2 linked regions of the Glaciimonas sp. CA11.2 genome follow. Each later gene encodes a partner of the first gene's protein in a complex. Links are inferred from orthologs where the notes say so. Each region holds a gene or a part of one and is shown on either strand. Other genes may lie near its edges. The genes, in order: cheA and cheY.

What was found.
Region 2: the proteins of cheA (region 1) and cheY are in contact, whole or in part, in a crystal structure (PDB 1U0S), measured with the Thermotoga maritima proteins. The link is inferred for Glaciimonas sp. CA11.2 from one-to-one orthologs. Residues at the interface, in WP_004081040.1 of Thermotoga maritima: Lys186, Gly188, Thr189, Gln190, Leu191, Ser193, Ala194, Arg195, Tyr197, Leu198, His201, Glu223, Ser247, Ser248, Ile249, Ala250, Asp251; in WP_004081049.1 of Thermotoga maritima: Ser82, Ala83, Met84, Gly85, Gln86, Gln87, Val90, Ile91, Ile94, Lys95, Lys99, Asp100, Phe101, Val103, Lys104, Gln107, Arg110, Glu113, Ala114, Lys117.

The regions. Positions count from the first base shown.
Region 1 is NZ_JAVIWL010000001.1:4,070,798-4,074,095, reverse strand. The notes cover bases 4-2,974. They hold cheA (chemotaxis protein CheA), read right to left. Parts: upstream 2,570-2,974; coding sequence 437-2,569; downstream 4-436. Other genes in these bases: motB (flagellar motor protein MotB), read right to left, coding at 2,804-2,974; RGU75_RS17675 (chemotaxis protein CheW), read right to left, coding at 4-224. Also shown: more of RGU75_RS17675, read right to left, coding at 1-3; more of motB, read right to left, coding at 2,975-3,298. UniProt on the Bacillus subtilis protein: Involved in the transmission of sensory signals from the chemoreceptors to the flagellar motors. CheA is autophosphorylated; it can transfer its phosphate group to CheB, CheY or CheV.
Region 2 is NZ_JAVIWL010000001.1:4,914,246-4,917,433, reverse strand. What follows is about bases 66-2,926. They hold cheY (chemotaxis response regulator CheY), read left to right. Parts: upstream 66-1,227; coding sequence 1,228-1,626; downstream 1,627-2,926. Other genes in these bases: flhB (flagellar biosynthesis protein FlhB), read left to right, coding at 2,462-2,926; cheZ (protein phosphatase CheZ), read left to right, coding at 1,628-2,311; RGU75_RS21275 (protein-glutamate methylesterase/protein-glutamine glutaminase), read left to right, coding at 66-990. Outside these bases: more of RGU75_RS21275, read left to right, coding at 1-65; more of flhB, read left to right, coding at 2,927-3,188. UniProt on the Bacillus subtilis protein: Involved in the transmission of sensory signals from the chemoreceptors to the flagellar motors.

The sequences.
Region 1 (3,298 bases):
ATGCGAAAATCGACAATCGGCACAATAATTCCACGCAAATTGCTGACGCCTTTTATAAACGTCGGCGCGTGGGGAATCCGTGTCACTTCCTCATAGTTTCGAATTTCCTGAACGCGCAGGATGTCAATTCCGTACTCTTCCGCGCCCAACGTAAAGACCAGAAATTTTTCACCGTCTCCGTCTGTTACTGCATTAAGCACATCTGCTACATTTATTGCCATCATTTCTTTCTCCAATCTTCGACGCGCAGTTGTTGCATAACCATTTGTTACGTCATCATTGATTACGTAACCTAGCCGCAAGGACTTATATACTTATCTAACAAAGCAAGATATCGGCACTGCCTGGAGCTAGCTGGATCGGCTGTAGAATCTTTTTCAATACCTTTTTCAATACTTTAGGCAACATTTTTTTACCATCGATATAAGGCCCATATTTATCGATTAATACTCTTTAGGCCCGAGACATCAACAATCAACGCCACACTGCCATCCCCTAAAATAGTCGCAGCCGAAATGCCTGGAACCTTACGATAATTTGTTTCCAAATTTTTAACGACAACCTGATGTTGACCGACCAGTTGATCCACCAACAAGGCAAAGCGTCGGCCATCTGCCTGCACAATCACTACAATGCCTTTTGTGGGATCGGTGCGAGCATGCGGAACATCAAACACGCGATACAACTCAGTCAGCGGCAAATATTCACCGCGTACGTGCATGATTTGCTCGTCATTAGCGACAGAATGTATGTCTTCCGAACGTGGTTGTAACGACTCAATCACGTAATTCAGGGGCAAAATATATACTTCGTTTCCAATCTTGACCGACATCCCATCCAGTATCGCCAAAGTTAATGGCAATATGATTTTGACCGTACTGCCCTTGCCCTCATGGGAAAAAATTTCGACATATCCGCCCATCTCCTGAATGTTCCTCTTAACAACATCCATCCCAACACCGCGCCCCGAAACGTCGGTTATTTTTTCTGCAGTCGAAAATCCGGGAACAAATATCAACTGCCAAACTTCCTCATCCGTCATATTAGCCACGTCCAGCAGCGGCATGCCTTGCTGGATGGCCTTAGCGAGGATTTTTTCACGGCTCAAACCCGCACCATCGTCACTGACTTCGATCACTATATTGCCGCCCTGATGCTGCGCCGACAGAACCAATTCACCAACCGGATCTTTGCCAGCAGCAATTCGCTGCTCTGCTCGCTCGATACCGTGATCGAGACTATTTCGTACCAGATGCGTCAATGGGTCGACGATGCGCTCAATCAGACTTTTATCAAGTTCCGTCGTTTTACCAACCGTCACCAGTTGCACTTCTTTACCTAGTTTGACGGTCAGGTCACGCACCAGACGTGGGAACCGGCTGAATACATAATCCATCGGCATCATGCGAATCGACATCACGGATTCTTGAAGATCACGGGCGTTACGTTGTAACTGCGCCATGCCGCTTAATAGCTGCTCGTGGATGACTGAATCCAGGGTCGAAGCGGTTTGAACCAGCATCGATTGCGTGATCACTAGTTCTCCGACCAAATTAATAATTTGATCAACCTTGTCTACATCGACACGAATTGAACTCGATTCTTTAGTACTTCCAGCGCTCGCGGACGTACCCGGATTGAAAATAATAGATTCAGGAGCATCAACGTTAGCCTCAGCAGCTATATTTGGCATTAAGGTAGCCGCAGACGCAACATCGCTGAAACCCGCGGTGGTAATCAAAACCTTTATTTGCGCTTCGGTAATAGATGGAGGCGAAACCAGCGGCAATGGCAACACTTCGGATTGTAGTGGAGCGACTAAAGTCTCGACTCTCTCCGCCAGTTCACGTGTAATTTCGATTTGATCCAGGTCTATAACAAAACAACATACTGCAATAATGTCATCGGGTTCACAGGAAGTTCTAAGCCAGACTACCAAGCTATCGTCACTTTGCGTCTTTGCCAGCACATCGCCTAAGTTTGCCATTTCAGCGATCAACCACGAATGGTCGCTGTCGACCAGACCAGAAAATCGCACCTTCAAACAGATGGATTTTGATGAATCATTCTGCTGGGCCAAATCCTCTGCATCAACGATGATTAGAGGATTAGGGAGAATGGGCGTGATTGGCATCACAACGGATACAGGTCTAACAGGAATGTCTGACAATCCTTGTTTCCTCAGCTCTTCCTGCGCCAAATGTTGTAATACCAAACAAATACGAGCGACCATTTCCGGCGCTGGTTCGACGCCAACCCGATAGGCATTTAATTGCTCTTGTAGCACGTCTTTTGTTTCCAAAAATACATCGATCATTGTGCTGTGCAATATCAACTCCTGATGTCGTACCCGATCCAGCAAACTTTCTAAAAGATGGGTCGTATCAGTCAATGCGACGAATCCGAACGTTGCAGCACCACCCTTAATTGAATGTGCGGCACGAAAAATAGCATTTAAATGCTCATTGTCAGGCGCGTCAAGATCAAGGCCCAGTAGCAATTGCTCCATTTCGGCGAGTAATTCTTCTGCCTCCTCAAAGAAGGTCTGGTAAAACTCGGTTATGTCCATTGGCACTCACATCCTTGCTCAATACTGCCTATTTTTTAACGCCTTAAATACGGCATGCTCGCTACTTCGCAAATACTGCTGCATACGGTATTACGGACGCAAATGGGTTTTCTGAATACCTAAAGGATAATTTTTTTTGTGAGGATATGCCGGCGCTTATTGGTGATGAAGTAAATGCTTTACCACGCAGCCCGATTGCCAGGGATTGGCGAAATCGTCGCCTAACTTCTAACGTCAGGGTGACGGTTTGGACGGTACCATTTTGCGTAACTGTGTTACCACATCAGGACGCCCGGGGCCGATCGTGGCCATATCTGTACCAACGCTGGTGTCGCTGCCAGCATTGCTGCCATTTACTATGCGCGACTTCGAACCGACTGTTTGCACTTCATTTCCAGTCGCATTCTCATATTCAATCTGCTCCTGCGAATGGCGATTCAGCACGACAATACTGATGCGACGATTGATCGGATCGAATGGATCTGCCTTGTTTAAATGCATGCTCGAAGCAACCCCCATAACCCGCAGCACTCTGTCCTCTGCCATCCCACCGGCAATCAACTCGCGACGCGATGCATTGGCGCGATCGGCCGACAATTCCCAATTGCTATAGGCTCTCTCACTCGCCACATAAGGCGTGGCATCGGTATGGCCAGACAGAGTAATTTTATTTGGCAACTCGCTTAAAACCGGCCCGATTTCTCGCAAAATTAAGCGCATGTAAGGCTC
Region 2 (3,188 bases), 840 kb from region 1 along the record:
ATTGCGACAGCGCCCGATCCGCTTGTTGCGCGTGAGCTGATTAAACTATTAAATCCAGATGTGTTGACGTTAGATGTACAAATGCCACGTATGGATGGCCTTGATTTTTTGGAAAAACTTATGCGATTACGACCAATGCCGGTCGTAATGGTCTCTTCGCTGACGGAACAAGGATCAGAAACTACCTTGCGTGCGCTGGAGTTGGGTGCAGTCGATTTTGTTCCAAAGCCGCGGCTTGGTGCCTCTGATGACCTGGTTGAATACACCAATCTGGTTGCAGATAAAATTCGTACGGCATCACGTGCACGTCTGCAGATCAGGCGCACGTTGGTTCGCCGCGAGAAAAACGAGATCAATGTTGCACCGCCGCCCTTAGCGTGTGTGTCGTTATTAAATGCAGAAAAAATTATTGTCATTGGGGCCTCGACTGGTGGGACCGAGGCAATTAGGGAGATATTGCAGCCCATGCCACCGGAGTGCCCTGGTATTTTGATCGCGCAACACATGCCGCCCGGATTTACGCAATCTTTTGCACAACGTCTTAATGGATTGTGTCGAATTACGGTCAAGGAGGCTGTTCACGGCGAACCAATTTTACCCGGTCATGCCTACATTGCCCCAGGCGGCTATCACCTTTCGATAGCGCGTATGGGCGCGCAATACCTACTTCAGGTCGATCAGGAGCCACCAGTCAATCGGCACAGACCATCAATCGACGTTTTATTTGATTCAGCTGCCAAAGCCGTAGGAAAAAATGCTATTGGCATCATCCTGACCGGTATGGGCCGCGATGGCGCCGCCGGCTTGCTACGGTTGCGTCAGGCGGGTGCTTACACGTTTGCGCAAGACGAAGCCAGTTGCGTGGTGTTTGGTATGCCACGCGAAGCGATAGCAATTGGGGCAGCAACTGAAGTGGTGAGTATGAGTGAAATGAGTCAGCGTGTATTCACCCGTTTTACGGTACTGAGCGAAAGAACGCGTCGTTTTTAAAGAAAAGAAGTTAACGAGTGGCAAGTGAAGACTAATGAGAGGCTACCGGAAGCCAGGCACACCAATTTATACCGATTGTTTGAAAGCTAATGTGCACGGCATTTGTAGTCCAAAGACCAGATCGATAAGCAGTGGTGTTTAGTCCTACCTTTTACCTGAAAATTTTTTATAAAGTAGCAGTTTTGTCCGCCAGAAAAGCGGTCGACCTGCAATAGTAATCATCGTCTGGAGCACTAAATGATCGACAAAAGTATCAAAATTCTCGTGGTAGATGATTTCCCAACCATGCGCAGAATTATTCGCAATCTGCTCAAAGAGTTGGATTTCATCAACGTCGATGAAGCAGAAGACGGTGTTGCGGCGCTGGAGAAGTTGAAAGCGGGTAACTTCGGACTGGTTGTCTCGGATTGGAATATGCCTAACATGGATGGTTTGATCATGTTGAAGGTGATTCGCGCCGATCCGTTGCTGGCAAAGTTGCCAGTATTGATGGTCACGGCGGAAGCCAAAAGAGAAAATATTATTGCAGCGGCGCAGGCGGGTGCAAGCGGTTATGTGGTGAAGCCATTCACCGCCGCAACGCTGGAAGAGAAAATCACCAAGATTTTTGAAAAAATTCAAAGAGAAGGAGTGTGAGATGCCGCATACCATCGTTGCATCAGATATGTCGCTTCAATCCCCCATTCCGGTTGCCGCAGACACTGCCGAACAGCTGGTTAGTCGTATTGGGCATTTGACACGGACGTTACGCGAAAGCATGCGCGAGTTAGGGTTGGATCAAGAGATTGCCAAAGCAGCACAGGCGATACCGGATGCGCGCGACCGTCTCAATTATGTGGCTGCCATGACCGAACGTGCGGCGGAACGTGCTTTGAATGCCGTCGATGTTGCACAACCAATTCAAGATCAGTTAGCGTCCCAAGCCAGGCAATTACACAGCCGTTGGGATGCCTGGTTTGCAAAACCTGTGGCGCTAGGCGATGCCCGAGCACTTGTGACCGACACGCGCAGCTATCTGCAAGCAGTCCCGCAGCAAACAGCAGCAACGAACGTGCAATTGACTGAAATCATGATGGCGCAGGACTTTCAGGATCTGACGGGACAGGTAATCAAAAAAATGATGGAAGTGGTACAACAAATGGAAACACAATTGTTGCAATTGCTTATTGACAATACATCACAGGATAAGCGTCCTGATGTCGTGATTCAGACCGATACCCAAGGTCTCTTGAACGGTCCGCAAGTCGCTCCTATCAGTTCGGCAGATGCTGTATCCGATCAGACCCAAGTTGATGACCTGCTTGCCAGTATGGGTTTTTAAGTCCTCTGATTTGTGCGGATAGCTCTCAAACGCATCGATTGCCCAAGAAGCAACCCGTTCTCGAGCCTGTTCCCTTGATCAAACCATGGCTCCAGCAGCAATAATCCCTGTCGGGGGAGCACACTTCGCTCCCTCAGGCACGGAGCATGCATGGCGGAAGAAAGCGATCTCGAAAAAACGGAACCAGGGTCACCTCGTCGTCTTGAAAAGGCGCGGGAAGAAGGGCAGGTTGTACGTTCACGAGAACTGACTACGTTCGTATTATTGGTAACCGGCGTCGGTGGGTTGTGGTTGACCGCGATACCCATGAGCGAACGGCTGGGCCATGCTTTACAAAGCAGCTTGCAATTCGAACGTGCTTCTGCCTTCGATCCCTCGCACATGCTGGCGCAGGCTGGAATGGTGTGGCTTGAGGCATTACAAGCCATTGCGCCGCTATTGGGGCTGATGTTTATAGCGGCGCTGGTAGCGCCACTTTTGTTGGGTGGATGGCTGTTTTCAGTTGAATCGCTGGCACCCAAATTCTCCAAGCTAAATCCACTCGCTGGCCTTGGCCGGCTGTTTTCGTCTCAATCGCTGGCTGAATTAACCAAGGCCATCGCCAAATCATTTTTGGTCGGTAGCATCGCCTACGCGATTATTTCCGCAAAAATGGACGCGATACTGGCGCTCTTAACCGAACCGATTAATTCAGCGCTCCCTTATACAGTGCGACTAGTCGCCAATTGTTGCGGATGGATTATCGCGTCATTGTTTTTGATCGCCGCTATTGATGTTCCTTATCAGCTATGGAGTTTTCATAAGAAGTTGCGCATGTCGCGTGAAGATCTGCGCCAAGAACATAAAGAAAGTGAAGGCGATCCGCTGGTCAAGGCCA